Regions from separate parts of the Mycobacterium hiberniae genome, predicted to be linked through region 3. Evidence: predicted binding sites of a transcription regulator. Region 3 holds the regulator's gene; each other region holds the start of a gene.

Region 1 (7,738 bases), 560 kb from region 3:
CAGGTATGCCAAGGCGTCGTCGGCATCCGGTGGCAGCGCCGCCACCGGCCACCAGCGCAGTGCCAGTGACTCGTCGCTGATCCCGATCTGGGCGTCTGCCGGCGCGTGCGCCACGAACTGCAGATCCAGATGCCGGGTCGGTACGCCCAGCGAGCACGTCACGGGATGCACGTGCACCGCCGCCAACCGCGGATCCAGCCGCAGGCCGACGATCCCGGATTCCTCGGTGGCCTCGCGCAGGGCGGCCGTGGTGATGTCGTCGTCGGACTCCTCGCAGTGCCCACCCAGCTGCAGCCAACGGCCCACCCGCGGGTGCAGCGTCAGCAGGGTGTTCTCGCCGGTGTGGTCTACCACCAGCGCGGACGCGGTGATGTGGCCGGCAGCGCATTCGCGCCGGCACGCATCGGGGCGGGCGGCCAGAAACGCCAGCACCGCATGCCGCAGAGCGTCCTGCGCGGAATCGGGTGCGGCCCAGGAGCTCAGGGTCGCGACGGCGGATTCGTGCAGCGTCATCGACGCACCAGTAGGTCCTCGACGGCGGCCGGGGAGCGGGGCGCAAGCGGCTCGGTCGGGTATCCGATGGCTATGGCGCCCAGGGGTTCCCAGGTGGACGGCAGATCCAGTTGGGCGCGGACCAGATCCGGGGTGAAGATGGTGGAACCGATCCAGCAGCTGCCGACGCCGCGTACCGCCAGTGCCACCAGCAGGCCTTGGACGGCGGCGCCCACGGCGACCGTGAACATGGTGTGCTCAGCTGCGGTGCGGTGTTCATCGGGATAGTGGTGGGCGCCGTCGGGCACCATCATCGGAATGATGACTTCGGGTGCCTGGTAGAGGATTTGGCCGCGCGCCACGCGCGCCTCGACGGCTTCGGGAGCTTTTCCATCGGCCGTCAGATCGGCTCGCCAGCGCTGCGCCATGGCGTCCAGCAGGCGCGTGCGCAAGCCGGGTGTCTGCAGCCAGACGAACCGCACCGGGCGGGTGTGATGTGGCGCGGGGGCCGTCAGCGCCTCGGCGATGGCGTCGGTGATCAGTTGCGCCGGAATGGATTCGGTAGTGAATGTGCGCACCGATCGGCGCAGCAACTGCGCCTGGGTTCGTCCCACTTCGATGGCCTCGGCGGTGCCCAGCCAGAACAGGTCATCGGAACCGGAACGCACCAGGGCCGCCGCGGTGGAGCCGTTGTCGGGACTGGAAAACCCGCGCACAACGGCCACCGGCACATCGGTGAGCTTGCCCTTGACCAGGTCGGCGGCGGCGGCGAGTTCGTCGGCGACCGCGACTTCGGTGACCACCAGCTCGTTGCCGTGCCGGTCGACGGCACCGGCGTAGCCGTTGAGCACGGTCACACCGGATGCCCCGATCGCGACGTCGATCTGTCCGTTGCGCCAGGCCCGGCCCATGGTGTCGGTGATCAGCACCGCCACCGCGACGCCGAGCCGCTCGGCCAGTCCCGCTCGCAACGCCGCGGCGCTGGCATCGGGATCCACCGGCAGCAGCGCCAGTTCGTCGGAGCCCACATTCGAGCCGTCCACGCCGGCGGCGGCCTGCACCAGGCCGATGCGATTCTCGGTGATCCAGGTGCGGCCCTTGCGGGCCAGCACTCGCACCGCCTCGGCCTCGACCAGCTGGCGGCGCAGCGCGTCGCGTGCTTCGGCGTCGTGCGGTGCCGGGACTATCCGGCCTTCGCACTTGGACACCACCTTGCTGGTGACGACGACGATGTCGCCGTCGGCCAGCCACGGGGCGGCGGCGGCCAGGGCGGCAGCCAGATCGTCACCCGGCCGGAATTCGCCCAGACCGGTGACCGGCAGAATCTCGACTGTGGCGGCGCTGCCGTGCTCGCTCATCGCACGCCCGCCAGGTCCATTCCGGTGCGCACCATCTCGGCGGTCGCCGCCGGGTCGGTCATCAACAGGGGAGCGGCGCGAACAGTCATACCGGGGATGTCGGCGTCGTCGGACTCGCCCTCGTGCACCAGCCAGTAGTCCAGAATCCCGGTCGAGCTGCGTGCGCCGTAGTGTTCGCCGACCGCCCGCGAGGTGGACTCCAGGCCGATCACGCTCAAGCAGGTATCGGCCATGCCGCGTAAGGGTTTTCCGCTGATGATCGGGGAGTAGCCGACGATCGGCGCCGCGGTGGAGCGCAGCGCCGAGCGGACGCCCGGTACGGCCAGGATGGCGCCGATGCTCACCACCGGATTGGACGGGGCCACCAGCACGATGTCGGCGCCGGTGATGGCCTCGACGGCTTCCGGTGTGGCGGCAGCCTTCTCTGCGCCCACGAAGCCGAACCCGTGGGTGGGAACCTGGGCGCGGTAGCGCACCCACCACTCCTGGAAGTGGATCGCCCGCTGGGCGCCGTCGGCGGGATCGGTGACGACGACGTGGGTTTCGCAGCTGTCATTGGTGACCGGCAGCAAGTGTGCGCCCGGTTGCCAGCGCTCACACAGCGCCGACGTCACAGCTGTGAGCGGATAACCGGCCCGCAGGGCCTGGGTGCGGACGAGATGGGTGGCCAGGTCCCGGTCGCCGAGACTGAACCAGTCGGGCTGCATTCCGTAACGCGCCAACTCCTCCATGGCGTGCCAGGTTTCGTCCCGGTGCCCCCAGCCGCGGTCGGGGTCCACGCCGCCGCCGAGGGTGTACATGCAGGTGTCCAGGTCGGGGCAGATGCGCACCCCGTGCATCCAGGCGTCGTCGCCGACGTTGACGACCGCGGTCAACTCGTGCGCAACGGTCCCGTTGTCGGCTGAGGATCCGGCGAATTGGCCCAAACCCAGCAGTTTCTGGACGCCGAGCAGGAAACGGGCGCCGCCGACCCCCCCGACCAGAACGGTGACCTTCACAGCGCACGACAGTACCGTTGGCGGGCAGGCGCCCGCCGCGGCGGACTGCCATCGCACGGCTTCGGCGGGCCCGCGGTAAGACACGCCGAGGGCCCCGTGTGGGGTAGATGACAAGGACTCGCCGGTCTCGGACACGTGGGAAATCGATCACGAGATGGTAAGGAATTTGGCCGAGCGGCTTGACCCCGCTGATCAACCCGTGTCTAATCACACTAGTGTCATTTTCCCGGTTGGCCAGCCGATTTCGGTGTCGCAGACCGAGATTCGATCACATGTTCGAATGACATGGTGAATATCTCGATATTCGGCCGACATAAGCAGGATCGCGCTACAGGTGAGGAGGCGGAGCATGTCCTATGAGCACCTTTGGGGCGTGATGGGGGTGGCGTCGCACGCCAGTGCCGAGATGGCTTTGCCGACCGGGCTCGACGCGATGCCCAGCCGGCCCCATCTGAGTCTGGTTCCCGAGCCTGAGGCCTACGACGAGTTCGACCCGTTCGACCCCGAAACGGCCACCAACGAGCAGTGGCAGGACCGTGCCCTGTGCTCGCAGACCGACCCCGAGGCGTTCTTCCCGGAGAAGGGCGGCTCGACTCGGGAGGCCAAGAAGATCTGCCAGCGGTGCGCGGTTCGCAGCGAGTGCCTGGAGTACGCCCTGGCGCACGATGAGCGGTTCGGCATCTGGGGTGGGCTGTCCGAGCGGGAGCGCCGGCGCCTCAAGCGCGGCATCATCTGAGCCCCAGCGGCGCAAGCGCGGGTCAGTCGTCGATCGTCGGGTCGATGACCGAGGGTTCAACATCCAAATAGGTGGCGACAAGCGCCACCAGAATCTCGTGCAGTAAATCGCCGAGTTCGGTCCTGTCGTTTGCCCGTTGCTCGATTGGCCTGCGGAACAACAGAACTCGAGCGCGCGTCGAGTTTCCGCGAACATCCACCCCGGCGGGGATCAAACGGGCCAGCGGCACCGGTCCGTCGGCGACGACTTCGGGCGGCCACTGCACGCTGTCGGGATCTTTGGGCGCTATCCGCGGGATCTCGTCGACTGCGACATCCAGTGTGCTCAACCGTTGCTTCCAGCGCTGCTCGATCGGCTCGTAGGCCTCCAGCACCGCCATGTCGAACCGCTCCGCCCGGGTGCGCCAGCCCGGCACGGTCGGCGGCAGCAGCGGCCCGCGGGGCTCGCGGCCGCGGCGTCGGCGGCGCGTGGCGATCACGCAGACGATGGTAACGGTTGTGCATAGGCTGCCGGGCCCTTGCGCGTGTCCGGCGCCGCGGCGGCGGGCGGCCACGATAGCCTCACGGGCGTGAACGTTCCCCGCCGTTGCTGCCGGCCAGGGTGTCCGCACTATGCGGTGGCGACGCTGACGTTCGTCTACTCGGACTCCACCGCCGTGGTCGGCCCACTGGCGACTGCCGCCGAGCCACATTCCTGGGACCTGTGCTTCAGCCACGCAGGCCGGATCACGGCGCCGCGCGGCTGGGAACTGGTCCGCCACCCCGGCCCCTGGGTCTCTCCCGAAGAGGACGACCTGATCGCGCTCGCCGAGGCGGTGCGGGAGCGCGAGTCCGGGCGCTCTGCCCCCGCCAGCGGCTGGTACCCCCACAGCAATCCGGGCGACTCCCCGACACGGGGAGCGTCCAACCCGGAGCCCGGGGGCGGCGTGCTGGCACCGCCGGGCCCGCCCGGCAAGACCAACGGCCGTCGCCGCGGCCACCTGCGCGTGTTGCCAGACCCGTCGGACTGATCGAAGGTTCCGGGCTAGGCTTGAGTGTCAAGAGTCCACTTCGTCAGGAGCCCTGTCCATGTCTCGGCCCGCTGCGGCTGTCCACCGTGTGATCAAGGCGTACGACGTACGTGGCCTGGTCGGTTCGGAGATCGATGAAACCCTCGTCACCGAGGTCGGGTCCTCTTTTGCCCGGCTGATGGCCGAGGAAGGCGCCCGGCAGGTGGCGATAGGCCACGACATGCGGGACAGTTCGCCGTTGTTGTCGGCGGCCTTCGCCGAGGGCGTGCTGGCCCGCGGCCTGGACGTGGTCCGGATCGGCCTGGCCTCCACCGACCAGCTCTACTTCGCCTCGGGGGCGCTGGACTGTCCGGGGGCGATGTTCACCGCCAGTCATAACCCCGCTGCCTACAACGGCATCAAGCTGTGCCGGGCGGGCGCCAAGCCGGTGGGTGCCGACACCGGTCTGGGCCGGATCCGCGACGAGCTGATCGCCGGTGTCGACACGGCCGGTGACGGCACCGTGCCGCGCGGCACCGTCACCGAACGCGACGTGCTGGCCGACTACGCGGCATTCCTGCACTCCCTGGTCGACATCTCCGGTCTGCGTCCGCTCAAAGTGGCCGTCGACGCCGGCAACGGGATGGCCGGCCACACCGCGCCGGCGGTATTCGGATCGGTCGAGGCGATCACGCTGCTGCCGCTGTATTTCGAACTCGACGGCAACTTTCCCAACCACGAGGCCAATCCGCTGGACCCGGCCAACCTCACCGATCTGCAGGCGTTCGTGCGCGAAAGCGGCGCTGATATAGGCCTGGCGTTCGACGGCGACGCCGACCGGTGTTTCGTGGTCGACGAGCGTGGCGAGCCGGTGTCGCCGTCAGCGGTGACCGGTCTGGTGGCCGCCCGCGAGCTGGCCCGCGAGCCCGGCGCCACGGTGATCCACAACCTGATCACCTCGCGTGCCGTGCCGGAACTGGTGGCCGAGCGCGGCGGCGCGCCGCTGCGGTCGCGGGTCGGGCACTCCTTCATCAAGGCGCTGATGGCCGAGACCGGGGCCATCTTCGGCGGGGAGCACTCGGCGCACTACTACTTCCGGGACTTCTGGGGAGCGGACTCGGGCATGCTGGCCGCTCTGCACGTGCTGGCCGCACTCGGTGAACAGCAACGACCGCTGTCGGAGCTGACGGCCGATTACCAGCGTTATGCGGCCTCGGGCGAGATCAACTTCACCCTGACGGATGGAGTCGAGGCGTCCGTTCTGGTGGACGCCGTGGTCTCCTCCTTCGGAGACCAGGTGGCTGTCGACCACCTCGACGGTGTGACCGTCGACCTGGGTGCGGGCCGCTGGTTCAACGTGCGCAGCTCCAACACCGAGCCGTTGTTGCGGCTTAACGTCGAGGCGCCCGATGCCGCCGCCGTGGACGCAGTGGTGGCCCAGGTCGCGGCGCAGATCGAGGCTGTCGCCGCCGCGGAGAAGTCGGGTCCGTGACCGCTTTTTCCGGCTCGTTCTCCACCGTCGACCTCGATGACACCGAGGCCCTGTTGGCCGCTGACCGCGACGGTGTGCTCTGGGCCGCGTCGATGGCCGGGGCGCAGGTGCGTGCTACCGCCGCCGCGGTCGACGAGGGCGTTCTGGACGGGCTGCGCGAGCAGAGCCGCAGTTATCCGCCCCGCACGATTATCTGGCTGTCCACCCGCGGCACCGGCGCAACGGCCGGCAGCCTGCTGGCCGCAGCGCGCGGCGACTCGGCCCGCGCACCGCTGGTCCTGGCCGCCGAGACCCCGGCCTGGATCGGGTCGTTGGATGTGCTGGTGGTCGCCGGCGATGACCCGGGGGATCCGGCGCTGGTCGCCGCTGCCGCGGCCGGGGTGCGACGCGGGCTACAGGTGGTGGTGGTCGCGCCCTACGAGGGCCCGTTGCGCGACGCCACCGCTGGGCGCGTCGCGGTGCTGGAGCCGCGGATCGCGGTGCCGGCGGAGTTCGGCCTCCCGCGCTACCTGGCCGCCGGGCTGGCGATCCTCGACGCCCTGGAGGGCGAGGACGCCGGTGCCGGGATCGACCTGGCCGCCCTGGCCGACGAACTCGACGCCGAGGCGCTGCGCAACAGTGCCGCGCGCGAGCTGTTCACCAACCCGGCCAAGATTCTGGCGGACCGCATCGTCGGCCGGGACGTTGCGCTGGCCGGTGACTGCGCGGCCACCCTGGCACTGGCCCGCCACGGCAGTGCCGTGATGCTGGGGGTCGGCCGGAGCACGGTGGCCGCAGCCGGGCTGGCCGATGCCATGAACGCGGTGCGGGCCCGGTCCGCCGGCGGCCACGATGCCGCCGACATCTTTCACGACGAGCAGATCGACGGTCCGGCCGGCGACCGGCTGCGGGTGCTGGCCCTGACACTGGCCGCCGAGCGTACGGTGGTGGCTGCCCGGATCAGCGGCATGCATGATGTGGATCTGGTGGCGGCCGAGGACGTACCGCTGGCGGGGGGCGCCGTGGAGGAGGCGGCGGTCGGTCCGGGGGCCCTGCCTCACAGCGGGCGGGCCGAACAACAGCTTGCGGTGTTGGCCGTGCGGTTGGAGATGACGGCCGCCTACGTGCGACTTTTGCGGGGTTGACGGGAACAGTGGAACAGCTACGCGGCGCGATACGGACCTACGCCTGGGGCTCGAGGACCGCTATCGCCGAGTTCACCGGTCGGCCGGTTCCGGCGGCGCATCCCGAGGCCGAGCTGTGGCTGGGCGCGCACCCGGGGGATCCGGCCTGCCTGGAGACCGACACCGGCGAGGTGTCGCTGCTCAGCGTCTTGACCCGCGACCCGGAGGGTCAGCTGGGCCCGTTGGCCCAAGCCCGCTTCGGTGACCGGTTGCCGTTCCTGGTCAAGGTGCTGGCCGCTGACGAGCCCCTGTCCCTGCAGGCTCACCCCAGTGCCATGCAGGCGATCGAGGGTTACGAACGCGAGGAGCGGCTGGGGGTGCCGGTGTCCTCGCCCATTCGCAACTACCGCGATACCAGCCACAAGCCGGAACTGCTGGTGGCGCTGCAGCCGTTCGAGGCGCTAGCCGGTTTCCGGCCGGTGGCGCGCACCATTGAGTTGCTGCGGGCGCTGGCGGTGTCGGACCTGGACCCGTTCATCGACCTGCTCGGCGGCCCGCCCGGCAGCGCCCT
Region 2 (7,738 bases), 720 kb from region 3:
ACGGGTTTGGTCTCGGTTCGCAGCGCCGCGACCTGCTGCGCCGTCGGTGACGGCCGCAACGGCACCCGCTGCGGCCACCAGAACCAGCGGCCCAACAGCGCGGCGATCGATGGCGTCATGAACGACCGGATCACCAGGGTGTCGATGAGCAGACCGAGCCCGATGGTGGACCCCACCTGGCCGATCACCTTCAGGTCGGAGACGATCATCGACATCATCGTGAACGCGAACACCAGGCCCGCCGAGGTGACGACGGAGCCACTGCCGCCCATCGCGCGGATGATGCCCGTCTTCAGACCGCCGTGCAGCTCTTCCTTCATTCGGGAGACCAACAGCAGGTTGTAGTCCGAACCCACCGCCAGCAGGATGATCACCGACATCGCCAGCACCATCCAGTGCAGGTGCAGGCCGATGATGTGCTGCCAGATCAGCACCGAGAGCCCGAACGAGGTGCCCAGCGACAGCAACACCGTGCCCACGATCACCGCCGAGGCCACCACCGCGCGGGTGATCAGCAGCATGATGATGAAGATCAGGCACAGCGAGGCGATGCCGGCGATGATCAGGTCGTAGGACGACCCGTCCTTCATGTCCTTGAACATGGCTGCGGTGCCGCCGAGGTAGACCTTCGAGCCCTCCAGCGGGGTGCCCTTGAGGGCCTCGTGCACGGCGTGTTTGATCGGCGCGACGTGGGAGATGCCCTCCTCGGACATCGGGTCGCCCTCATGGGAGATGATGAAGCGCACCGAATGCCCGTCGGGGGACAGGAACATCTTCATGCCGCGCTTGAAGTCGGGATTGTCGAACGCCTCCGGGGGCAGATAGAACGAGTCGTCGTTCTTGGACTCGTCGAACGCCTTACCCATGGCGTTCTGGCCTTCCAACATCTTCTCCATCTGAAGCTGCAGACCCTCCATGGTGGACTGCATCTTCAGCTGGGTGGTGCGCATGTTCGACATCGTTTCGATCATCGGCGGCATGATCTCGAGCATTCGCGGCATCAGCCGGTCGAGGTTGTCGATGTCGGGCAGCACCTTTTCGAAATCCTCGGTCATCTGGTCGAGACCGTCCATCACGTCGAAGATCGACCGGATGGACCAGCAGATCGGGATGTCGAAGCAGTGCGGCTCCCAGTAGAAGTAGCTGCGCATCGGGCGCCACATGTCGTCGAAGTCGGCGATCGAGTCGCGCATCTTCTGGATGTCATCGAGCATGGTGTGCATCTTGAGGTCCATGCTGTGCGTGGTCGCCGACATTTCGCGGGTGACCTCGAGCATCTGCTTCATGCTGTCGATCGAGACCTGCATGTCGTCGCCCATCTTGAGCAGGTTCTTCATGCTGTCGAGCTGGTACTTCATGTTCAGCTGCTGAGTGGTGCCCTGCATGCTGATCGCGAACGGGATGGTGGTGTGTTCGATCGGGGTGCCCAGCGGTCGGGTGATGGTCTGCACCCGGCCGATGCCCGGCACCTCGAACACCCGCTTGGCGATCCGGTTGATCACCAGAAAGTCGGCCGGGTTGCGCAGGTCGTGGTCGGTCTCGATCATCAGCAGCTCCGGACTCATCCGGGCCTGGGAGAAGTGCCGGTCGGCGGCGGCGTAGCCGATGTTCGCCGGCACGTAGTCCGGCAGGTACTGGCGGTCGTTGTAGTTCGTCTGGTACCCCGGCAGTGTGAGCAGGCCGACCAGGCAGACCCCCGTGGTGGCGGCCAGCACCGGTCCCGGCCAGCGCACGATCAGTGCGCCGATCCGCCGCCAGGTGCGGATCCGCATGGCCCGCTTGGGTTCGAGCATGCCGAAGCGGCCGGCGACCGCGACCACCGCGGAGCCGAAGGTGAGCGCCGCGAGGACCACCACCATCATGCCGATCGCCAGGGGAACGCCCAGCGATTGGAAGTAAGGCAGTCGGGTGAAGTGCAGGCAGAAGGTCGCCCCGGCGATGGTCAGCCCCGAGCCCAGGATCACGTGCGCGGTGCCGTGATACATGGTGTGGAAGGCCGATTCCTTGTCCTCGCCGAGGGCTCGGGCCTCTTGATAGCGGCCGAGCAGGAAGATCGCATAGTCCGTGGAGGCGGCGATGGCCAGTGTCACCAGCAGGTTCACCGCGAACGTGGACAGGCCGATGATGTTGTAGTACGCCAACACGGCCACGATGCCGCGGGCAGCGCTCAGCGAGAAGATCACCATGCCCAGCACTAACAGCACGGTGCCGACCGAGCGGTAGATGCTCAGCAGCATCGTGATGATCACCACGAAGGTCAGCGCGGTGATGAGCTTGAGGCTCTTGTCGCCGGCGATGTGCTGATCGGCGTTGAGGGCGGCCCCGCCGGTGACGTAGGCGTGCACGCCTTCGGGTGCCGGGGTCTCGGCGATGATCTGCTGGACGGCCTCGACCGACTCGTTGGCCAGGGTCTCGCCCATGTTGCCGGCCAGATACACCTGAACGTAGGCGGCTTTGCCGTCCGGGCTCTGCGACCCCGCCGCGGTGAGCGGGTCACTCCAGAAGTCCTGGACGTGCTCGATATGGACGGGGTCGGCCTCCATCTTGGCGACCAACTGGTCGTAGTACTTGTGTGCGTCGTCGCCGAGCGGCTCATCGCCTTCGATGACCACCATGCCCGAGCTGTCCGACTTGAACTCGTCGAACACCTTGCCGATGCGCATCATCGCGATCATCGACGGAGCGTCTTTGGGGGCCATCGACACCGCGCGCATCTTCCCGACTTCGTCGAGCTGCGGCACGATGACGTTCACCAGCACGGTGATTGCCACCCAGATCAGGATGATGGGCACCGCCAGCCGGCGGATCCACGCCGGAATTCCGCCGCGCTTGGGCGGTTGGGCGGCGGGCAGCGCGTCGGTCGGGGTTTCGGAGCCGGTGTTGTCGCTCATGCGGATTTCACAATGCAGAAGGTCTGGGCACTGACGGGGCTGCTGGAAACGCGTTCTTCCTTGAGTTCCCCGTCGATGGTGACGCGGCAGCCGATGGTGGTGCCGTCACCTTGGGCGACGATGGTGGGACTCACCGCGGGGTTGGTGGTCGACAGGGTCAGTGACCACGGCAGGGCGGCGCCGTCGAGCCGCTGCGGCGTGGCGTCGAGGTCGAGGTAGTTGATGTCGGCGTAGGTCCCGTCCGGGCTGAAGATGTCGTAGACCACAACCTTGGGATGGAACGGCTTGGTGTCCTCGAACGGCACGGTTGCACTACCGCTGTCGTCGGCTCCGAAGAAGCCCCGGACTCGCTGCACAGTGAACCCCCCTACCGCGAGAACGGCGACGATGAGCAGGGGTAACCACGCGCGTCTGACGGCGCTGAACATGAATGCAGTGGCCCTTTCCCATCGTGCCGGAATCTGACACAGATTAGTGCATCAAAGTTCTTTTTCACACCCGGCGGGCCCGATTTCGCACGTATGTTCGATATCCTGAGCGGTGTGGGCTGGAGCAGTGGGCCGCCGAGCTGGGCGGAAATGGAGCGGGTGCTCGATGGTAAGCCTCGTCACACCGGTGATACGGGTGGTGTGTCAGCGCATCTCGGTACGTCAGACCCGCAGGTCGGGCGCCTCCGGCGGGCGGGGCCCACGGTGCCCTATGCCGAGTTGCACGCGCATTCGGCATACAGCTTTCTCGACGGCGCCAGCACCCCGCAGGAGCTGGTCACCGAGGCCGCCCGGCTGGGTCTGCGGGCGATCGCGTTGACCGACCACAACGGCCTGTACGGGGTGGTGCGGTTTGCCGAGGCGGCCGCCGAGCTGCAGGCCGCGGGCCTGGAAATAGGCACGGTGTTCGGTGCCGAGTTGTCGCTGGAGCCCACCTTTGGCGCCGCTTCTTCCAAGGCCCGTACCGACCACCCGGATCCACCCGGCCCGCACCTGCTGGTGCTGGCCCGCGGTCCGGAGGGTTACCGGCGGTTGTCGCGGCAGATCGCCGCCGCCCATCTGGCCGGCGAAAAGGGCAGGCCGCGTTTCGATCTGGACGCGCTGACCGAGGCGGCAGGCGGGCATTGGCAGATTCTGACCGGATGCCGTAAAGGGCACGTCCGTCATGCGCTGGCCACCGGCGGCCCGGATGCGGCCGCGGGTGCGCTGGCCGACCTGGTGGACAGGTTCGGCGCGGCGCGGGTCCGCGTGGAGCTGACCCGGCATGGGGAACCGTGCGACGACGAGCGCAACGCCGCGCTGGCCGGCCTGGCGCCCAGGTTCGGGGTGGGCCTGGTGGCCACCACCGGCGCGCATTTCGCCCGGCCGGAGCGGGGCCGGCTGGCGATGGCGCTGGGCGCGGTGCGGGCGCGCCAGTCGCTGGACGCCGCCGCCGGCCGGCTGGCTCCGCTGGGCGGCTCGCACCTGCGCTCCGGCGCGGAGATGGCCCGATTGTTCGCGGCGCATCCGGCGGCGGTGCCGGCGGCAGCCGAACTCGGCGAACAGTGCGCCTTTCCGCTGACGCTGATCGCCCCGCGGCTGCCGCCGTTTGCCGTACCGGGCCCGCACACCGAGGACAGCTGGCTGCGGCAGCTCACCCTGGACGGCGCCGCCGGGCGCTACGGCCCGCCCGGGCGCGCGCCGGCTGCTTATGCCCAGATCGAACGCGAGCTGGAAGTCATTGCCCAATTGGGATTTCCGGGATACTTCCTGGTGGTACACGACATCACCCAGTTCTGTCGGCGCAGCGGAATCCTGTGTCAGGGCAGGGGATCGGCGGCCAACTCCGCGGTCTGTTACGCCCTGGGCATCACCGCGGTCGATCCGGTGGCCAACGGGCTGCTGTTCGAGCGCTTTTTGTCCCCGGCCCGTGACGGTCCGCCCGACATCGACATCGACATCGAGTCCGACGAGCGCGAAAAGGTGATCCAGTACGTCTACGACAAATACGGGCGTGACCACGCCGCTCAGGTGGCCAACGTCATCACCTACCGGGGGCGCAGTGCCGTGCGGGACATGGCCCGCGCACTGGGTTATTCGCCGGGGCAGCAGGACGCCTGGAGTAAGCAGCTGAGCCGATGGGGCCGACCTGGCCGGGAGGACTCCGATCTTCAGGGCATCCCCGAACAGGTGATCGAGCTGGCCGACCAGGTCGCCGATCTGCCGCGGCACCTGGGCATCCACTCCGGAGGCATGGTGATCTGTGATCGCCCGATTGCCGACGTGTGCCCGGTGGAGTGGGCCCGGATGGCCGGGCGAAGCGTGCTGCAGTGGGATAAAGATGACTGCGCGGCAATCGGTTTGGTGAAGTTCGACCTACTTGGCCTGGGAATGCTGTCGGCATTGCACTATGCGATCGACCTGGTGGCACAGCATTGCGGCGTCGAGGTGGATCTGGCCGCGATCGATCTGTCCGAGCCGGCGGTGTATGAGATGCTGGCGCGCGCCGACACCGTCGGGGTGTTCCAGGTCGAGTCGCGCGCGCAGATGGCCACCCTGCCACGGCTGCGCCCCCGGGTGTTCTACGACCTGGTGGTGGAGGTGGCGCTGATTCGCCCCGGGCCGATCCAAGGCGGATCGGTGCATCCCTACATCCGTCGCCGCAACGGTATCGACCCGGTGACCTATGAGCATCCGTGTATGGCGAGAGCTCTGCACAAAACCCTGGGAATTCCACTGTTTCAGGAACAGCTGATGACGCTGGCGGTCGACTGCGCCGGGTTCACCGCGGGCGAGGCCGACCAGCTGCGCCGGGCCATGGGCTCCAAACGATCACCAGAGCGGATGCGCCGGTTGCGCGACCGGTTCTACGACGGCATGGCTCAGTGCCACAGCATCACCGGCGAGGTGGCCGACCGGATCTACGAGAAGCTGGAAGCCTTCGCCAACTACGGATTTCCGGAGAGTCACGCGATGAGCTTCGCATCGCTGGTGTTCTACTCAGCCTGGTTCAAGCTGCACTACCCGGCGGCGTTCTGCGCCGCGCTGCTGCGGGCCCAGCCGATGGGTTTCTATTCGCCGCAGTCGCTGGTCGCCGACGCCCGCCGGCACGGCGTGGTGGTGCACCGCCCGGATGTCAACGCCAGCCTGGCGCACGCCACCCTGGCCGAGGCCGGAACGCAGGTCCGGCTGGGGCTGGGCGCTGTGCGGGGCATCGGTACCGATCTCGCCGAGCGGTTGGTGGCCGACCGTGAGGTCCACGGGCCGTTCGCGTCGATGCTGGATCTCACTGCACGGGTGCAGCTTTCGGTGCCACAGGTCGAGGCGCTGGCGACCGCTGGGGCGTTTGCCGGGTTCGGGGTGTCACGCCGGGAGGCGCTGTGGGCGGCCGGGTCGGCGGCGGGGCAGCGTCCCGACCGGCTGCCCGGAGTGGGTGTCGCGACGCACACCCCGGCCCTGCCCGGCATGAGCGAGATCGAGCTGTCCGCCGCCGACGTATGGGCCACCGGGATCTCCTGTGACAGCTTCCCGACCCAGTTCCTGCGCGCCGATCTCGACGCACTCGGGGTGATTGCGGCCGGTGGCCTGAGTGCCGTCGCGGACGGTACCCGGGTGCTGGTGGCCGGAGCGGTGACCCACCGGCAACGGCCGGGGACCGCCCGCGGGGTCACGTTCATCAACCTCGAGGACGAGACCGGGATGGTCAATGTGCTGTGCACACCGGGGGTGTGGGCGCGGTATCGACGACTGGCCCAGACCGCGACGGCGCTGCTGATCCGCGGACGGGTGCAGAACGCCAGCGGGGCGGTCACCGTGCTGGCCGATCGGCTGGGCGCCCTGGAACTGGCCGTGCGTTCGCGGTCCCGGGATTTTCGGTAGCCCCCGGCGGTCAGCGAGGTTCGACGCAGGAGAGCCGAAGCTGGACCGCCGCAGCAAGCCCGACGGTAACCTCCACCCATGAACCTGAACTTGTCCGCAGACGAAGTCCTGACCACCACGCGATCGGTCCGCAAGCGCCTCGATCTCGACAAGCCGGTTCCCCGCGACGTGCTGATGGAGTGCCTGGAGATCGCCCTGCAGGCGCCCACCGGATCCAACGCCCAGGGCTGGCAGTGGATGTTCGTCACCGACCCGGTCAAGAAGCAGGCGCTCGCCGACATCTACCGCGCCAACGCACTGCCGTACCTGAATCGGGCGATGCCCGACTACGGCGACGGCGACGTACGCAGCGAACGGATGGGGCACATCGGCGACTCGGCCAAACATCTGGCCGAGAACCTGCAGGACGTGCCCGTGATGCTGATCCCGTGCCTGGAGGGCAAGCCCGAGAATGGGTCGCTGGGGTTGAGCGCATCATTCTGGGCGTCGCTGTTCCCGGCCGCGTGGAGCTACTGCCTGGCGCTGCGCAACCGCGGACTCGGCTCCTGCTGGACCACCCTGCACCTGCTCGGCGACGGCGAGCGGCAGGCCGCCGAGGTGCTCGGCATTCCGTACGAGAACTACAGCCAGGGCGGTCTGTTCCCGATCGCCTACACCAAGGGCACCGACTTCAAACCGGCCAAGCGGCTGCCGGCCGAACAGGTGGCGCACTGGGACACCTGGTGACTCCCGGCCTCACACCCCGCCGGTGAACCCGTGCTGGCGCCACACCTCATAGACCGCGACCGCGGCGGCGTTCGACAGGTTCAGTGAGCGCCGCCCGGCCAGCATCGGGATGCGCAGCCGCGCGGTGATGCGGGGGTCGGCCAGCGTCGCCTCGTCCAGCCCGGTGGGCTCGGGGCCGAACATCAACACGTCGCCGGGGGAGTAGCGCACGTCGGTGTAGGGGGTGCGGGCTCCCGCGGTGAACGCGAACACCCGGGCCGGTCCCAGCGCCTCCCA
Region 3 (7,738 bases):
GGTCGTGGGTTTCACCGTTCACGTGCCCCATTACGTCGCGCAGACCGACTACCCCGACGCAGCTGAGGCGCTGCTCAAGCAGGCGGCCCAGAGCGGCGCGCTGGAGTTGCCGCTGACCGAACTCCGCGAGGCCGGTGCCGAGATCCGGGCCAAGATCGACCAACAGGTGGAGGCGAGCGCCGAGGTCGCCCAGGTGGTGACGGCTCTGGAACGCCAGTACGACGCGTTTGTCACCGCCCAGCAGAACCGTTCGCTACTGTCGCGCGACGAGGACCTGCCGAGCGCCGACGAGCTGGGAGCCGAATTCGAGCGCTTCCTGGCCCAAGAGGCCAAGAAGAATCGCGACGGCGACGAGTGAGCCGAGCCGCGGGTTACGCGGCGCGGCGAAGGGTGGCGGTCAGATGGTTCTGCGCGGGCTGGCCGACGGCGCCCATCTCCAGCGTGTAGGACAACTCATCGCCGTCGAGCCGGTAAACGCGGCTCAGCGCGGTCACTTCCTTGGCGGTCGGCGCCAGCCCGATCGCGGTGGCCGACAGCCGTAGCTCCACGCCGGTGCCGGTGACCGCGTAGCTGCCGACCTCGATCTCGGTGATGCCACTCGGGTGCGCCAGCACCCATTCGATCCGGCCGGGCTGCGGCACGCGCAGATAGCCGGTCTCGGCATGCAGAGGCGCGCCGTCGACTGGCGAGCGGGTTTTCTGGCCGTAGACCAGGAATGGCTTACCACCGTGGGAGAACACCACCTCTTCGAGATAGTCGAACGAGGCGATCGTCGGATAGACCCCGAAGCCCTCGCCCGACCAGGTGCCCAACAGCGGTGCCAGCTCCACAAGGTTCGGATGCAACTGCGGTGCCATCCCGCCAGCGTAATGCTCCCAGGAGCCGGTACTGCTCAATCGGGACTGGGCATCTCGCGGTGCTCACGCAGGGACTGAATCTCCCGCTCGAAGTCGGCGGCGGAGGAAAACGACCGGTACACCGAGGCGAACCGCAGGTAGGCCACCTCGTCGAGCTCGCGCAGCGGGCCCAAGATCGCCAACCCCACCTCATGGCTGGGGATCTCCGGTGAGCCCGCAGCCCGAACAGCGTCCTCGACCTGCTGAGCCAGCAGGTTCAGCGCGTCGTCATCGACCTGGCGGCCCTGGCAGGCCCGCCGTACCCCGCTGATGACCTTCTCCCGGCTGAACGGCTCGGTGACGCCACTGCGCTTGACCACCGCGAGCACCGCGGTCTCCACCGTGGAGAACCGGCGACCGCATTCCGGACACGAACGACGGCGCCGGATCGCCTGGCCCTCATCGGTTTCGCGGGAGTCCACCACCCGGGAGTCTGGATGGCGACAAAACGGACAGTGCATCGCCGCTCCTTCGCCGTGCCGAGAACCAGGGCCCTCTGACAGGTGAGGCGCCCCGGGCTGTTGAGACCCTTGCGAGCGTACCTGCGCGGCCGGCCGTCGGGGTCCGGCAGTGGCTGCAAGCGGCCGCCGGATGAGCACGCGGGCCTCAGCCCAACGGCGCGATCAGCGTCTGGCCGGCGTCCAGGGCCACCGTCTCCAGGCCGTTGAGTTCGCGGATGCGCTCGATGACCTGCCCGGCCGGCGCGTCGGGTGCCACGCGCGCCGCCAGGTGCTGCAAACTCTCCCCGCTCTGGACTCGTACCACACCGAGCCGGTCCGGCACCGCGGAGGCACCGCCGGCGGCGGCCGCGCCGAACTGCGCGATCAGCCCGAGCCACACCGTGATGGCGGCGGCGATCAGCGCGAGCACCACCGTGGTAGCCGGGGTGATGGCCTTGGCCGCCTGCGGCCGATGCGGCGCGCGCGACATCAGCACCCCGGTGCCGTGCTGCCGCATCGGCGCGCCACCCGGGCGGGACCGGACCAGACGCGCCGGGCCGGTGTAGACCGGGTGGGCACGACCTGATGTCAGCGGAGCCCGATGCGTCCGCGCAGACTGGCGCCGGGTGGGCTCGGCGGTCGCGGAGATCGTGTCGATGAGCATCATGTGCGGTTCTCCCTCGCTCGGCGTCGGCGACCCTGTTCGCTCGACTGTTCGAATAGTAATCGCTTGTATGTTCGATTTCCGAACATGTGATCGAATCGTTGTCGAAAACATTAGCGAATACCTCCGACAACCTCGCCCAGAAGTTCGAACGCGCGCGCGACACACCTCGAACACATGTTTGATTAATCGCAGCTCGGCGACTAGATTCGCCCCCATGAGCGACAGCAGCAGAAGCGCCACGGGGCCGGACTCGGCGCTGACCCCCCGTCAGCGCACCATCCTGAGCGTCATCCGCGCCTCGGTGAACGAGCGGGGCTACCCGCCGAGCATCCGCGAGATCGGCGATGCCGTCGGGCTGACCTCCACCTCCTCGGTCGCTCACCAGCTGCGCACGCTCGAGCGCAAGGGCTATCTGCGCCGTGATCCCAACCGTCCCCGGGCAGTCGACGTCCGCGGCCTGGACGATGTGGCCGGTGCCGGCGAGGCCGCCCAGACCACCGAATTCGCCGGGTCGGACGCGCTGCCCGCACCCAGGTTCGTCCCGGTCCTGGGCCGGATCGCAGCCGGCGGGCCGATCCTGGCCGAGGAGGCCGTCGAGGACGTGTTCCCCCTCCCTCGCGAACTGGTGGGCGAAGGAGAGCTGTTCTTGCTCAAGGTCGTCGGCGAGTCGATGGTCGATGCCGCGATCTGCGACGGCGACTGGGTTGTGGTGCGCCAACAGAACGTCGCCGACAACGGTGACATCGTCGCGGCCATGATCGACGGGGAGGCCACCGTCAAGACCTTCAAGCGCACCGGCGGCCAGGTCTGGCTGATGCCGCACAACCCGATCTTCGACCCGATCCCGGGTAACGACGCGGTGGTGCTGGGCAAGGTCGTGACCGTCATCCGCAAGATCTGACCGTGTTCGCGCCCGTCCCGCCGTTCGACGCCGCGTCCGCACAACGCAAGGTGCAGGCCGCCGAAGACGCTTGGAACAGCAGGGATCCCGCACGCGTGGCGCTGGCGTACACCGAGGACTCGGTGTGGCGTAACCGCGACGAGTTCCTCACCGGCCGCGCGGAGATCGAGGCCTTCCTGCAACGCAAGTGGGCGGCCGAGCGCGACTACGCCCTGCGGAAAGACCTGTGGTGCTGGGAGGGCAACCGGATCGCGGTCCGCTACCAGTACGAATGCCGGGACGCCGACGACCAGTGGTGGCGCAGCTACGGCAACGAGCTGTGGGAGTTCGCCCCCGACGGCCGAATGAGCCGACGCGAGTCGAGCATCAACGACATTCGCATCGCCCACGATCAGCGCCGGATCTTCGGGCCCCGCCCGCCGGCAGAGGCGAATCTGCCGCTGCCGATGCGGTGATCAGCCGGCCCGCGTGAAGCCGTTGAGCCGCGCCGCCTCCTCGGTGGCGAACCAGATCTCGGCGAGGGTGTCGTCATACAGAGCGTTCTGCGGGGTGTAGTAAAGCCCCGAGCCGATGTTCGCCTTGATCGGGTAGCCGTTCGGCTGCTGATACGGGTCGTCGAGCGGCAGATGCATCACCGGATGCACCGTCTCCTCAATGCCGAACCCGCGCCCGGACGTGCCGCGGCCGAAGCTGCGCGGCTCCGCGCCGCCGCCGAACCTGTGCGAATCCGCCGGTGTGCCACCGTTGCCCACCGCGTGCCGACCGGAACCGAGGTCCTCGTCGGTCACCGTTCGGGTGGGCGCGGTGTCGGTGTCGTCATCGTCGTCGAGGTGGGCCTCGCTGTCGTTCTCGCCGTAGTGCAGCCACGGCGCATCGGCACTGGTGGACACGGGCAGTTCGGGCTCGGAGGGATACGGCGCCGACCCGTACCGGCTGGGCAGCCGGACGGTGCCCTCGAACTCCCGGTGCTCCTCACGGCGGTCTTCGCGGTGGTTTTGGTGCGCCCACTGCTCGTCATCGTCGTCGTGCTCATCGGCAGCCGGGGCGGGCACCGCGACCGGCGTGCCCGTACGCCCGTTGGCCGGCCGCCGCCGCTGCCACCACATCGCCGCCCCGGCGAGCGCGCCCAGAACCGCCAGCACCGCAACGGGGATCAGCACCCACAGCCAATTCCACCGTGTCTCCTTGGCGGTGACGCCCGTGGTGGCCTTACTGCCCTCCGGCAGGTTCATCCCGGGAATCTGCACGCCGGACAGCGATTGCGCCAGTTCGGCCGGATCGGCGCTGAAGGTACTCGTGGCCTGGTTCCAGGTGATCGTCCCGCCGCTGAACTTCTGCGACACCACATCGCCCTCGAGAGTCTGATCGCCCACCGGGACACCGAGCCGGCCGGTAGCTCCGTCGAGCTTGTCCCACGCCGCCTTCATCGCGCTGCGCACCACGAAGGCGCCCTTTTCGGGGCTGAAGAAGATCACCGGCTCGTCGTCGGCGGCGAACGCGTTGAACTTGCTGCCGGCGGCCGCGCCGTCGGCCGTGCTGGTGATCGGGAAACCGAGATCGCTGCCGGCCGGCCCGCCCAGTGACTCGTACTTGGCCAGCACGTCGCCTGCGACCGCGTTAGCGCCGGTGACGGGGCTGAAGTAGACCTTGCCGTGCACGAAGTCCTGGCCGGCGCCGCCGTTGTCGCCGATCGGGTACTGGCCGCCCTGCTTGGCGCCCAACGCGCCGGCCGGTCCGCCGGCGGTGCGCCACGCCTGGTCGATGGCCGCCGCCGGATCCGCCTGGGCCTGCACGTCGGCCAGCTGCGCCGCCAATTCCGGCGGCACCGTGGTGAAGGTCCGGGTCGCGCTGTCGAAGGAGAGCGCACCGGCGCTGAACTTCTGGGTGACCACGGCGCCGTCGTAGCGCTCGTCCTCGACCGGGACACCCAGAGCGCCGGTAGAGCTGCCCAGCTTGTCCCAACCGGCGTTGATAGGTCCGCGCACCACGTGCGCGCCATGCTCGGGCGTCCAGAAGATCACCGGGTTGTCGGCACCGGACAGGATGGCCACCCGACTGCCCGGGACGAGCCCGGGCACTTCGTCACTGCTGGGGAAACCCAGGCCGTTGTCCGCCGCCCCGCCCAGCGCCTCGTACTTGTCCAGAATCGCACCGTAGAGCGCCTTGGCGCCACTCTCCGGGGTGAAGAAGACCGTCCCACCGGCGAAGTCCTGGGCGAACCCGATTCCGGCGGGGTGCACCTCCCCCTTGGGCGGCCCCAGCGGCGAGCCGTCCCCGCCGGCCGCCTGCCATGCCGCCGTGATGGCGTCGTGGGCATCGCTATCGGGTGTTGCGGCAGCGGTGTGCACCGACAACAGCACGGTGACCGTCGCCACGAGGCCGAGCGCCGCGCGCACCGCCGTCTTGCCGAACCGATCTCTCGGACTAGTCACCAGCGCCCTCCCAGGCATCGTTATTGACGCAAATATTCCCGGCATAGACTTTCCCGCAATCCGTCCGAATTTCGAAGCCCAGTATCCGATATTGCGGAAACAGATACGGACCCGTTGCGGAAATGATGCCAAACTATCAGCCCTGACGCGAACAAGGGGCGCTACCAAAGCTGCTGGTAGCGCCCCCGAGAGCGTCCGCGCGACGCCTCAAATGTTCGGATTTGCCGCGGCTAGACGCCCAGGCTGCGACCGATGATCTCTTTCATGATCTCGGTGGTGCCGCCGTAAATGGTCTGAACGCGGGCATCCAGATAAGCCCGGGCGACCGGGTATTCGCGCATGTAGCCGTATCCGCCGTGCAGCTGCAGGCAGCGGTCGATCAGGTGTACCTGCTTCTCGGTGGAATACCACTTGGCCATGGCGGCCTGCTCGACGGTCAGCTTCTTGTCCAGGTGCAGCTTGACGAACTCGTCGACCATCATCCGTACCACGGTGGCCTCGGTGGCCAACTCGGCCAGCAGGAACCGGCTGTTCTGGAAACTGCCGATCGGCTTGCCGAACGCCTTGCGCTCCTTGGTGTATTGGATCGTCTGCTCCAGCACCGCCTGCATCGCCCCGGCGGCCATGATCGCGATCGAGATCCGCTCCTGCGGCAGGTTCTGCATCAGGTAGATGAAGCCCTTGCCCTCCTCGCCGAGCAGGTTCTCCACCGGAACGTGCACGTCGGTGAACGACAGCTCGGCGGTGTCCTGGGCGTCCAAACCGATCTTGTCCAGGTGCCGGCCCCGCTCGAAACCTTCCATCCCCCGCTCCACGACCAGCAGGGAGAAGCCCTGTGCGCCCTTGTCGGGGTCAGTCTGGGCCACGACGATCACCAGATCGGAGTGGATGCCGTTGGTGATGAACGTCTTGGAGCCGTTGAGCACGTAGTGGTCACCCTGGCGGACCGCACGGGCCTTGATCCCCTGCAGGTCACTGCCGGTGCCCGGTTCGGTCATCGCGATCGCGGTGATCAGCTCACCGGTGCAGAACTTGGGCAGCCAGCGCTGCTTCTGCTCCTCGTTGCACAGTTCCAGCAGGTACGGCGCGCAGACGTCGTTGTGCAGGCTGAAACCCAACCCGTTGTAGCGCCCGGCAGTGACTTCCTCGGTGACGATCGTGTTGTAACGGAAGTCCGGGTTGCCGCCGCCGCCGTACTCCTCGGGCACCGCCATGCCCAGAAAGCCCTGCTTGCCGGCCTCCAGCCACACCGCGCGGTCGACGATCTTGGCCTTTTCCCACTCTTCCTGGTAGGGCGCGACGTGGCGATCCAGGAAGGCCCGGAACGACTCCCGGAACAGCTCGTGCTCGGGCTCGAACAGGGTTCGCTGGTACTTGATTGCGGCACTCATTGCCTGACCTCCGGTCGACTGATCTTTCCGACGAGGATAGACCAACCGGATGGTTGGTCGCCCGTGGTGGTGGATGCGGGGAGCTGCTGCCTACCCGGCCTGGCGCCGGGGGCCGGTGCCGCCGCGCTGCCGGCGCCCGGAGTCGGCAGCAGGAGTCGGCTGCGGGGTGCCGCTACGGCGGCGCCGCGGGCGGCCCGAGCGGGCCGGCGCGGTCGCGACGCGGGCCGGCGCAGCGACCACCGGCGCGGGCGCGCGCAACGGCGCGACCTCCCCCACCAAGTCGAGCACCGAAACCGAATCGGCGGCCACCTGCTGCGGTGCGACGGTGATGCCGGCGCGGCGCAGCAGCACCTTGGTCTCACTGCGCTGCTCGGGCAGGACCAGGGTGACGACGTCGCCGGCGCTGCCCGCCCGGGCGGTGCGCCCGGAGCGATGCAGGTAAGCCTTGTGCTCGGCGGGCGGATCCACGTGCACCACCAGCTCGACTTCGTCGACGTGGACGCCGCGGGCGGCGATGTCGGTGGCCACCAGCACCCGGACCTCGCCGTCCGCGAACGCCGCGAGATTGCGCTGACGGGCCGGCTGGGACAGGTTGCCGTGCAGATCGACCGACGGAACACCGGACTCGGTCAGTTGCCGCGCCAGTTTCCTGGCCTGGTGCTTGGTCCGCAGGAACAGGATTCGCCGCCCGGTTCCCGACGCGAGCAGCTGCACCAGTTCCTTCTTGTCCTGCAGGCCGGACACATGGAACACATGGTGGGTCATCGCCAGAGGAGGCGCGTCGAGCTCATCGACGGAGTGCAACACCGGATTCCGCAGGAAGCGCCGAACCAGCTTGTCCACGCCGTTGTCCAGGGTCGCCGAAAACAGCAGTCGCTGACCGGTTTCGGCGGTGGCCGCCAGAATCCGGGTGACTCCCGGCAAGAAACCGAGATCGGCCATGTGATCTGCCTCGTCCAGCACGCTGATGCGTACCGCGTCCAGCGTGATCAGCCGCTGCTTCATCAGGTC
Region 4 (7,738 bases), 890 kb from region 3:
CGGCGCTGTATTCGCGGGCCATGTTGTCCGGCTCGTTCCACAGGTCCCAGGCAAGCACGCGTTCGTCGTAGCGGAACTGGCTCATCACGCCGGTGACGTAGTCATAAAGCGTGCGGTAGTAGTTGCGGTCCCCGAGCCGATCCGCGCCGGGACTTTGCACCCAGCGCGAGTTGTGGATGCCGACCCGCGGCGCCGGCTGGGGCCCGGCTTTGGGGTGCGGGTCCCAGCAGGAGTCGAACAGCACGAACATCGGCTTGATGCGATGGCGCGCGGAGACGGCGACGAACTGGCCCAGCCGGTATTGGAAACCCCGCTGGTCGGCGGCCCACAGTTGATCGTGCAGGAACACCCGCACGGTGTTGAAGCCCGCCGAGCGGGCCCAGCCCAGCTCTGCGTCGATCCGCCGCAGATCGAACGTGCCCGGCTGAAACATCTCGAGCTGATTGACCGCGGAGGAGGTGATGTAGTTGGAGCCCACCGGCCAGCCCTGAGCCTGGTACCAGCGATTAACCCGCTCGATCGACCACCGGCCGGGGTCCGCGCCGGCCCGCGGGAGCCGACTTAACGTGGGGCCGGCCGCCAGCAGCAGTGGCAGCCCCAATGCCGTGCGACGCTTCACGCAGTGACCATAACGTCCGCAGAAGTTAGCGGCCGTCCGGACGCACGGAAAGTCGCCGAGCAAATTGGGGGGCCGCGCCGGGGTCGACCGCGGCCCCCTACACTGCTCGGAACTATTCAGTCCGATTCGTGGTGCCGGAGGCCGACTATGTCGCAGTACCTGCAGGGCAAGGTCGTCGTCGTCACCGGTGCGGGCGGCGGATTCGGCAAACTGATCGCCGAGAAGTGCGCCGCCGCCGGGGCCCGCGTGGTCGGGCTGGACATCGGCGCCGAGGCCCTCGCGGAGGTCTTCGACGGCATCCGCCAGGCGGGACTGACCGGCAGCTACCAGGTCGCCGACGTCACCGACATCGAGCAGATGAAGGCCGCGGTGCAGCATGCGGTGCAGACCTTCGGCGCAGTGGACGTCATCGTCAACAACGCCGGGGTGATGCCGCTCGCCTACTTCGCCGACCACGAGAAGGCCTGGCAGCGCTGGCACCGGGCGATCGACATCAACGTCAAGGGCGTGGTGAACGGCATTTCGGCCGTCTACGACCAGATGATCGCCCAGGGCCGCGGCCACGTGGTCAACATCTCGTCGATCTACGGCAACGCCGGTGTGGCGGGCGCCGGCGTCTACAGCGCGACCAAGGCCGCTGTCACCGCGTTGTCCGACTCGCTGCGTATCGAGGCGAAGGGCAAGATCAAGGTCACCACGGTCAAACCGACCGGTGTCATGGGCACCAACCTCGGCCACGGGATGGTCAACGGCTCGGCGATCATGGAAATGGTCGGAGCCCGCCGCGAGAGCTACCAGCAGTCCGTCGCGGCGTACACCACGGGCACCCTGGCGCCCGAGCAGACCGACATCGACTCGGTGCAGTACTGGCTGATCACTCCCGAGGACCTGGCCGAGGCGGTGGTGCACGTCATCGATCAGCCGTGGGGCATCAGCATCAGCGACATCACGGTGCGGGCCAGCGGCGAGGACTATATCTACTGACGGCGGCCAGAGCCGTTGGATCGGAGGCGGCACGCGACGATGTCTACCGGCCCCGCATGGCGCTCTCCGGCCTACACCGCAGCCGAGATCGCCCACTATCACGCCGTGGGGTGGTGGTCGCCGACGACGCTGTCGGACGCGGTGCGCCGCAACGCCCGCCAGTTCCCGGCCCGCAACGCCTATGTGGACTTTTCCGGGTCCGGGTTGAGCTGGCAGGAGTTCGACACCGCGGCGGACGCGCTGGCGGCGCGGCTGGCGGGAGCCGGCGCGCGTCCCGGTGACCGGATCGCGGTCTGGCATGGCGATTCCGCCGCCATCCACGTGTTGTACGTGGCGATCGAGCGCTGCGGCGCGGTGGTGGTCGGCATCGGCGCACGGGCCGGAACCCGGGAGGTGGCCGCAATCCTGGGCGCCTCGCGGGCCCAGCTGCTGATCAGCGACGCGCAGCGGCGTGCCTCGGCGGCCGGCCTCGGCATCGAAACGTTGAGCATCGACGAGCTGAACTCGGTCGCCGGCAGTGCCGCCGGCCCGCAACTGGGTCCCGACGACGTCTTTCTGATCAATTCCACCTCCGGCACCACCGGGTTGCCCAAATGCGTGGTGCACACCCAGAACCGCTGGCATTACTTTCACCAGCTGGCGGTGTCCAACGGGCAACTGCGCCCCGACGACGTCTTCCTGCCCGTCATTCCGACTCCGTTCGGCTTCGGCATCTGGACCAGCCACACCACCCCGATCCGGCTCGGCGCCCAGACGATCCTGCTGGACCGCTTCAGCGTCGCCGCGGCGTTCGCGGCCATCGAGCGCTACCGGGTCACCGTATTGTGCTGTGTCAGCACCCAATTGACCATGATGATGGCCGATCGCCTCAGCGCTGAATTCGACCTGAGCTCGTTGCGGGTGGTGTTCACCGGCGGGGAGGCGTTGCCCCACCGGCCCGCCGCGCGGTTCGAGGAGGTCACCGGAGCCACCATCCTGCAGTTCTACGGGTCCAACGAGACCGGGGTGCTCAGCGCCACCACCCCCGACGATCCGCTGGAGCGGCGGTTGCGCACCGGTGGGCGCATCGTGCCCGAGATGGCGGTCCGGCTTTTCGGCGGCGAGGACGGCAACGCCGACGTGACTGGTACAGGGCGGGGCCAGCCCGCCTGCCGCGGCCCTGCCACCAGTTTGGGCTATCTGGATGGGGTCGATCACGACAAGCTGTTCACCGCCGACGGGTGGATGCGTATGGGCGATGTCTGCGAGATCGACGCCGACGGCTATCTGAGCGTCACCGGCCGGCTTTCCGATTTCATCCTGCGCGGCGGAAAGAACATCAGCGCTGCCCAGGTCGAAGACGCGGTGCTGACGCATCCGGCGATCGCGGTGGCCGCCGCGGTGCCGATGCGAGACGAGGTGTTCGGCGAAAAGGTCTGCGTCTACGTCGAACTCGCCGAGGAGGCACTCGGGGTGACCGGCACGCTGGAACTGGCCGAGCTCGTCGAGCACCTGCTGGCTCTGGGCGTGTCCAAGGAGCTGCTGCCCGAACGCCTGGTCGTCCTCGACGAGCTGCCGCGATCCTCTGGCGGCAAGATCGCCAAGGGACGGCTCCGCGAGATCAGCGGCCAAGCATAGCCGCCGCAACGCCCCACGGAGGTGTTGTCGCGCAGCGCTACCCGGGATCATCACCACGGTCCAGGAGCTCCATCGGGTGGTGCAGGTGGTTGATCCGCGGCTGGCCCGTTCGGTCGGTCCAGGCCAGGCGGCCACGCTCGGTGAGCTGCGTCTGAAGGTCGCCGCGGGTCGCAGCTCCGTGGTCCTGACCGCAGGCGAAGTAGAGCTGGTCGGCGTCGGTACGCCCGCCGTGAGCCCAGTCGTTCGCGTGGTGCACCTCGCAGTGGTAGCCGGGCTCGGAGCAGTTGGGCCGGGTGCAGCCGCGGTCTCGGGCGTGGCAGATGATCCGGTGATCCAGCGTGGCGATGCGCTTGCTGCGGCCCAGATACAACGGCCGTTCCGAGTGGTCGTCGAAGACTGCCAGATAGTGAATCGCATTGGCCGCCATGCGGATCAGATCGCGCATCGGCAGGCGGCCGCCGCCCCCGGTGCGGGCAGGACCGGGCATCGGGAGGCTCGGGTCGGCGATCGCGCGTCCGGCCTGCTCGAGGTCGGCGAGTGTGGTGGTGGCGATGACCGTGAGCGGAACACCGCGGTGGGTGCCCAGGGCACCGGATGCAATGCCGTGGCGCAGGGCGAGTTTGAGGGCGTCGTGGTTTCGTTGGCCGTTGGAGCGCAGGTCCGGACCGGTGGGTGCGTCGGGGCGCTCGGGCGGCTCGGTGGTGTCGGGTCGGCGGTGGCCGGGCCGCACCGCGGCCATTGCCGCCTCGAGGTAGGCGCGGGTCTCGGGGTCGACGCAGCCGGACAGCCGGCTCATGCCGTCGGGGCCCTGGCGGCCCAACACCAGGTTGCGCCGCCGCGCCCGGTCCGCATCGGTGAAGTTGCCGTCGGGGTTGAGGACGTCGGCGATGGCGTGGCCGAGGGCGGTCACAAAGGCGGCGTCCTGTTCGGTCGCGTGGCGCACCAGGGTGCGCTCGGCGGCTGCCCGATCGGCCGGTGCGACGTTCCCGGGCAGCTGGTCGAGGGCGGTGGTGACGGATTTGATGTGGTCGTCGCCGATTCGGCCGTCCTCGACCGCGGCGGCGAGCACGGGGAACTCCGGTGGGGCAGGGGGACCGGTCAGGTTGCGATGCGGCCGGATGCGGGCGGCGACCCGGAACCGGCGCCGCACCTCGGCGCGGGTGATGCGCAGGCGCGACCACAGCAGGTCGGTGAGCTTGGTGTCGGCGGGTATTCGGGGGTCGTCGGGGCCGTCGGGTGGGTCGGCCAGTTCGCCGAACACGCGGAAGGACAGGCCGCGGTTGACCCGATGCTGGGTTTCGAGGTGCTCGGCGATCTCGACGCGGAACGCATTGCCCACGATGTCGGTGTCGGCTGCCCGCAGCCGCGACTGGGCGTCATCGATCAAGGCCAGCTCCGCCCGGATGGCCGCGCGGGCTGCCGCGGCGGGCGGCAGGACCTGATCGGTGTTGGACACCCCTCCAACGTATCGAACATACGTTCGCATGTGTGCTGCGCCTGGCGCGATCTGTGGATGAACCGGCAATTGTGGATAACAGCTGTCGAGCGGGCTCAGGCAGCTGCTCAACAGCCCGCGTGGGGCGGCATCGTAGCCAGCCTGCGCGCGCCCGATAACCATGCCGTGCCGCACCCGGAACCTGTCCGCGGCGTTCGGTAGGGTCCGTCGGCGTGACAGCGAACGTAACCCTGAAACCGGTAAACGCCCGTCTCGCCGAGGAACTCGCGGTGGCCGAACGACAGGTCGCGGCCGCTGTGGCGCTGCTCGACGAGGGGGCCACGGTGCCGTTCATCGCGCGCTACCGAAAAGAGGCCACCGGCAGCCTCGACGACGGTCAGCTGCGCACCCTCGAAGAACGGCTGCGCTACCTGCGGGAGCTCGACGACCGCCGCGCCGCCGTGCTGTCCTCGATCGAGGAGCAGGGCAAGCTCACCGACGAGCTCAAAGCCGCGCTGCTGTCGGCCGAGACCAAGGCTCGGGTCGAAGACATCTACCTGCCCTACAAGCCCAAGCGCCGCACCAAGGCGCAGATCGCGCGTGAGGCAGGCCTGGAGCCGCTTGCCGACCGGCTGCTCGCCGACCCCACGCTGGACCCCCAGCAGGTTGCCTCGGAGTACACCGGCGAGGAGGTCGCCGACGCCGCGGCAGCACTGGAGGGCGCCCGCGCGATCCTGGTCGAGCGGGCCGCCGAGGACGCCGAGCTGGTGGGCGCGGTGCGGGAGAAGTTCTGGTCGGCGGGCTCGCTGCGAACCATGCCGCGCTCGGAGGATGCTGCGAAAAGTCCCTCGGCGCAGAAGTTTCGGGACTACTTCGAGTTCAGTGAAGCGCTGGAGACCATGCCGTCGCACCGGGTGCTGGCGGTGTTGCGCGGCGAGAAGGAGGACGCCCTGGCGCTGGCCTTCGACGGCGGCGACAACGAGTTCTACCACGCCATGATCGCCCGGTCGCTCGGCGTGGACATGGGCGCAGCCGGGCCGGCCACGCCCTGGCTGGCCGACACGGTGCGGTGGGCGTGGGACACCCGGCTGGCTTTCTCCGCGGCGGTCGATGCCCGGATGCGGCTGCGCCAACGTGCCGAGCAGGACGCGGTGGCGGTGTTCGCCAAGAACCTCAAGGACCTGCTGCTGGCGGCGCCGGCGGGCAACCGCACCACGCTGGGACTCGACCCGGGCTTTCGCACCGGGGTGAAGGTCGCCGTCGTCGACGGCACCGGCAAGGTCGTCGACACCTGCGCGATCTTCCCGCACCAGCCGCAGAAGCAGTGGGATCAGGCCAAGGCGGTGCTGGCCGCGCTGGTCGCCCGCCACGGCGTGGACCTGATTGCCGTCGGCAACGGCACCGCGTCACGCGAGACCGACGCCCTGGCCGCCGAACTGATCGCCGACCTCACCAGCGCCGGCGCCCCCACACCGGTCAAAGCGATGGTCAGCGAGGCCGGGGCGTCGGTGTACTCGGCGTCGGCGTATGCCGCACACGAACTTCCCGATCTGGACGTCACGCTGCGCGGCGCGGTGTCGATCGCGCGGCGCCTGCAGGATCCGCTGGCCGAGCTGGTCAAGATCGAGCCGAAGTCCATCGGTGTCGGCCAGTACCAGCACGACGTGACGCCGGGCATCTTGGCGCGCAGCCTCCACGCCGTGGTCGAAGATGCGGTGAACGCCGTGGGTGTCGACCTCAACACCGCCTCGGCACCGCTGTTGGCCAAGGTGTCGGGGGTGTCGGAATCGCTGGCCGAAGCCATCGTGGGGCACCGCGACCAGAACGGGCCGTTCCGCAGCCGGGCCGCCCTACTCGACGTGCCACGCCTGGGACCCAAGGCCTTCGAACAGTGCGCCGGGTTCCTGCGCATCCGCGACGGTGATGACCCGCTGGACTCCTCCGGCGTGCATCCCGAGGCCTACCCGGTGGTGCGGCGCATCCTGGACCGCTCCGGGGTCTCGCTGGCCGAGATCATCGGCGACGAGCGACTCCTGCGGTCGCTGCAGCCCGGCGATTTCGCCGACGACCGGTTCGGGGTGCCGACCGTCACCGACATCCTGGCCGAACTGGAGAAGCCGGGACGCGATCCGCGGCCGGCGTTCTCCACGGCGACGTTCGCCGCAGGCGTCGAGAAGGTGGCCGACCTCAAGGTGGGCATGATCCTGGAGGGCGTGGTGACCAATGTCGCCGCGTTCGGAGCATTCGTCGACGTCGGTGTGCACCAGGACGGCCTGGTGCACGTCTCGGCCATGGCGGACCGCTTCGTCTCCGATCCGCACGAGGTGGTCCGTTCCGGGCAGGTGGTGAAGGTCAAAGTCGTCGACGTCGATGTCGAACGGCAGCGCATCGGGCTGACCCTGCGGCTGGGGGACAAGGCCGGGGACAAGCCCGCGCGGGGTGGGGCGGCCAAACCGGCTGCGCGCGGCGGCAACGCCAAGCAGAATCGTGGGCGGGGTCCCGGCAACGGGACGGGGTCCCGGGACGCTGCACCGGCAGGCGGGTCGATGGCCCAGGCGCTACGGGACGCCGGATTCGGAAAGTGAGGGGCCGGCATGGGCACCACCCAGGGCGCACCGGACGACATAGCAGCACGCTTCCGCAGGATCGTGGGGGAGGCCGGGCTGCTGACCGGCGACCAGATCGGTCCCGACTACGGCCATGACGAGGCGCTGGTCGGCGCGCCGGTCACGCCGCGCTATGTGGCCCGCCCCGAGACCGCGGAGCACGTCGCCGCCCTGCTGGCCGCGGCGACCGAAGCCAAGGTCGCGGTGACCGCACGCGGGTCCGGCACCGGGTTGTCGGCGGCCGCGCGCCCGTGTCCCGACGGTCTGCTGATCTCCTTTGAGCGGATGAACGCGATTCTGGAGGTCGACACCGAGAATCAGGTCGCGGTGGTACAGCCCGGCGTCACGCTGAGCGATCTCGACGCCGCGACGGCCGATGCGGGTCTGATGTACACCGTCTTCCCCGGGGAGTTGTCCGCCAGTGTCGGGGGCAACGTCGGTACCAACGCCGGGGGCATGCGGGCGGTCAAGTACGGG

What was found. The regulator LexA, encoded in region 3, represses DNA repair genes until DNA is damaged. The targets are predictions, from matches to a motif close to CGAACANNTGTTCG.
Region 1: cofD (2-phospho-L-lactate transferase) is a predicted target of LexA. The motif match lies at 3,114-3,127, and genes of this name have one in related genera.
Region 2: G6N14_RS12995 (error-prone DNA polymerase) is a predicted target of LexA. The motif match lies at 3,406-3,419, and genes of this name have one in related genera.
Region 4: G6N14_RS05340 (HNH endonuclease signature motif containing protein) is a predicted target of LexA. The motif match lies at 4,690-4,703, and genes of this name have one in related genera.

What each region holds. Positions count from the first base shown of each region.
Region 1 covers NZ_AP022609.1:2,589,620-2,597,357, reverse strand. Annotated here, with positions in the region: gene G6N14_RS12215 (NUDIX hydrolase) at 1-513, opposite strand, end outside; gene G6N14_RS12210 (coenzyme F420-0:L-glutamate ligase) at 510-1,850, opposite strand; gene cofD (2-phospho-L-lactate transferase) at 1,847-2,848, opposite strand; gene G6N14_RS12200 (WhiB family transcriptional regulator) at 3,198-3,584, shown strand; gene G6N14_RS12195 (metallopeptidase family protein) at 3,607-4,062, opposite strand; gene G6N14_RS12190 (DUF3499 domain-containing protein) at 4,153-4,593, shown strand; gene G6N14_RS12185 (phosphomannomutase/phosphoglucomutase) at 4,652-6,064, shown strand; gene G6N14_RS12180 (TobH protein) at 6,061-7,188, shown strand; gene manA (mannose-6-phosphate isomerase, class I) at 7,197-7,738, shown strand, end outside.
Region 2 covers NZ_AP022609.1:2,751,075-2,758,812, reverse strand. Annotated here, with positions in the region: gene G6N14_RS13005 (MMPL/RND family transporter) at 1-2,891, opposite strand, end outside; gene G6N14_RS13000 (MmpS family transport accessory protein) at 2,888-3,319, opposite strand; gene G6N14_RS12995 (error-prone DNA polymerase) at 3,434-6,736, shown strand; gene G6N14_RS12990 (nitroreductase family protein) at 6,815-7,462, shown strand; gene G6N14_RS12985 (tRNA (cytidine(34)-2'-O)-methyltransferase) at 7,472-7,738, opposite strand, start outside.
Region 3 covers NZ_AP022609.1:2,030,927-2,038,664, forward strand. Annotated here, with positions in the region: gene G6N14_RS09495 (proteasome assembly chaperone family protein) at 1-358, shown strand, start outside; gene G6N14_RS09500 (peroxynitrite isomerase) at 372-857, opposite strand; gene nrdR (transcriptional regulator NrdR) at 893-1,357, opposite strand; gene G6N14_RS09510 (LysM peptidoglycan-binding domain-containing protein) at 1,503-2,003, opposite strand; gene lexA (transcriptional repressor LexA) at 2,218-2,904, shown strand; gene G6N14_RS09520 (nuclear transport factor 2 family protein) at 2,907-3,359, shown strand; gene G6N14_RS09525 (LGFP repeat-containing protein) at 3,360-5,336, opposite strand; gene G6N14_RS09530 (acyl-CoA dehydrogenase family protein) at 5,567-6,727, opposite strand; gene G6N14_RS09535 (DEAD/DEAH box helicase) at 6,818-7,738, opposite strand, start outside.
Region 4 covers NZ_AP022609.1:1,142,972-1,150,709, forward strand. Annotated here, with positions in the region: gene G6N14_RS05325 (glycoside hydrolase 5 family protein) at 1-619, opposite strand, end outside; gene G6N14_RS05330 (SDR family oxidoreductase) at 767-1,603, shown strand; gene G6N14_RS05335 (class I adenylate-forming enzyme family protein) at 1,643-3,220, shown strand; gene G6N14_RS05340 (HNH endonuclease signature motif containing protein) at 3,258-4,676, opposite strand; gene G6N14_RS05345 (Tex family protein) at 4,889-7,240, shown strand; gene G6N14_RS05350 (FAD-binding oxidoreductase) at 7,250-7,738, shown strand, end outside.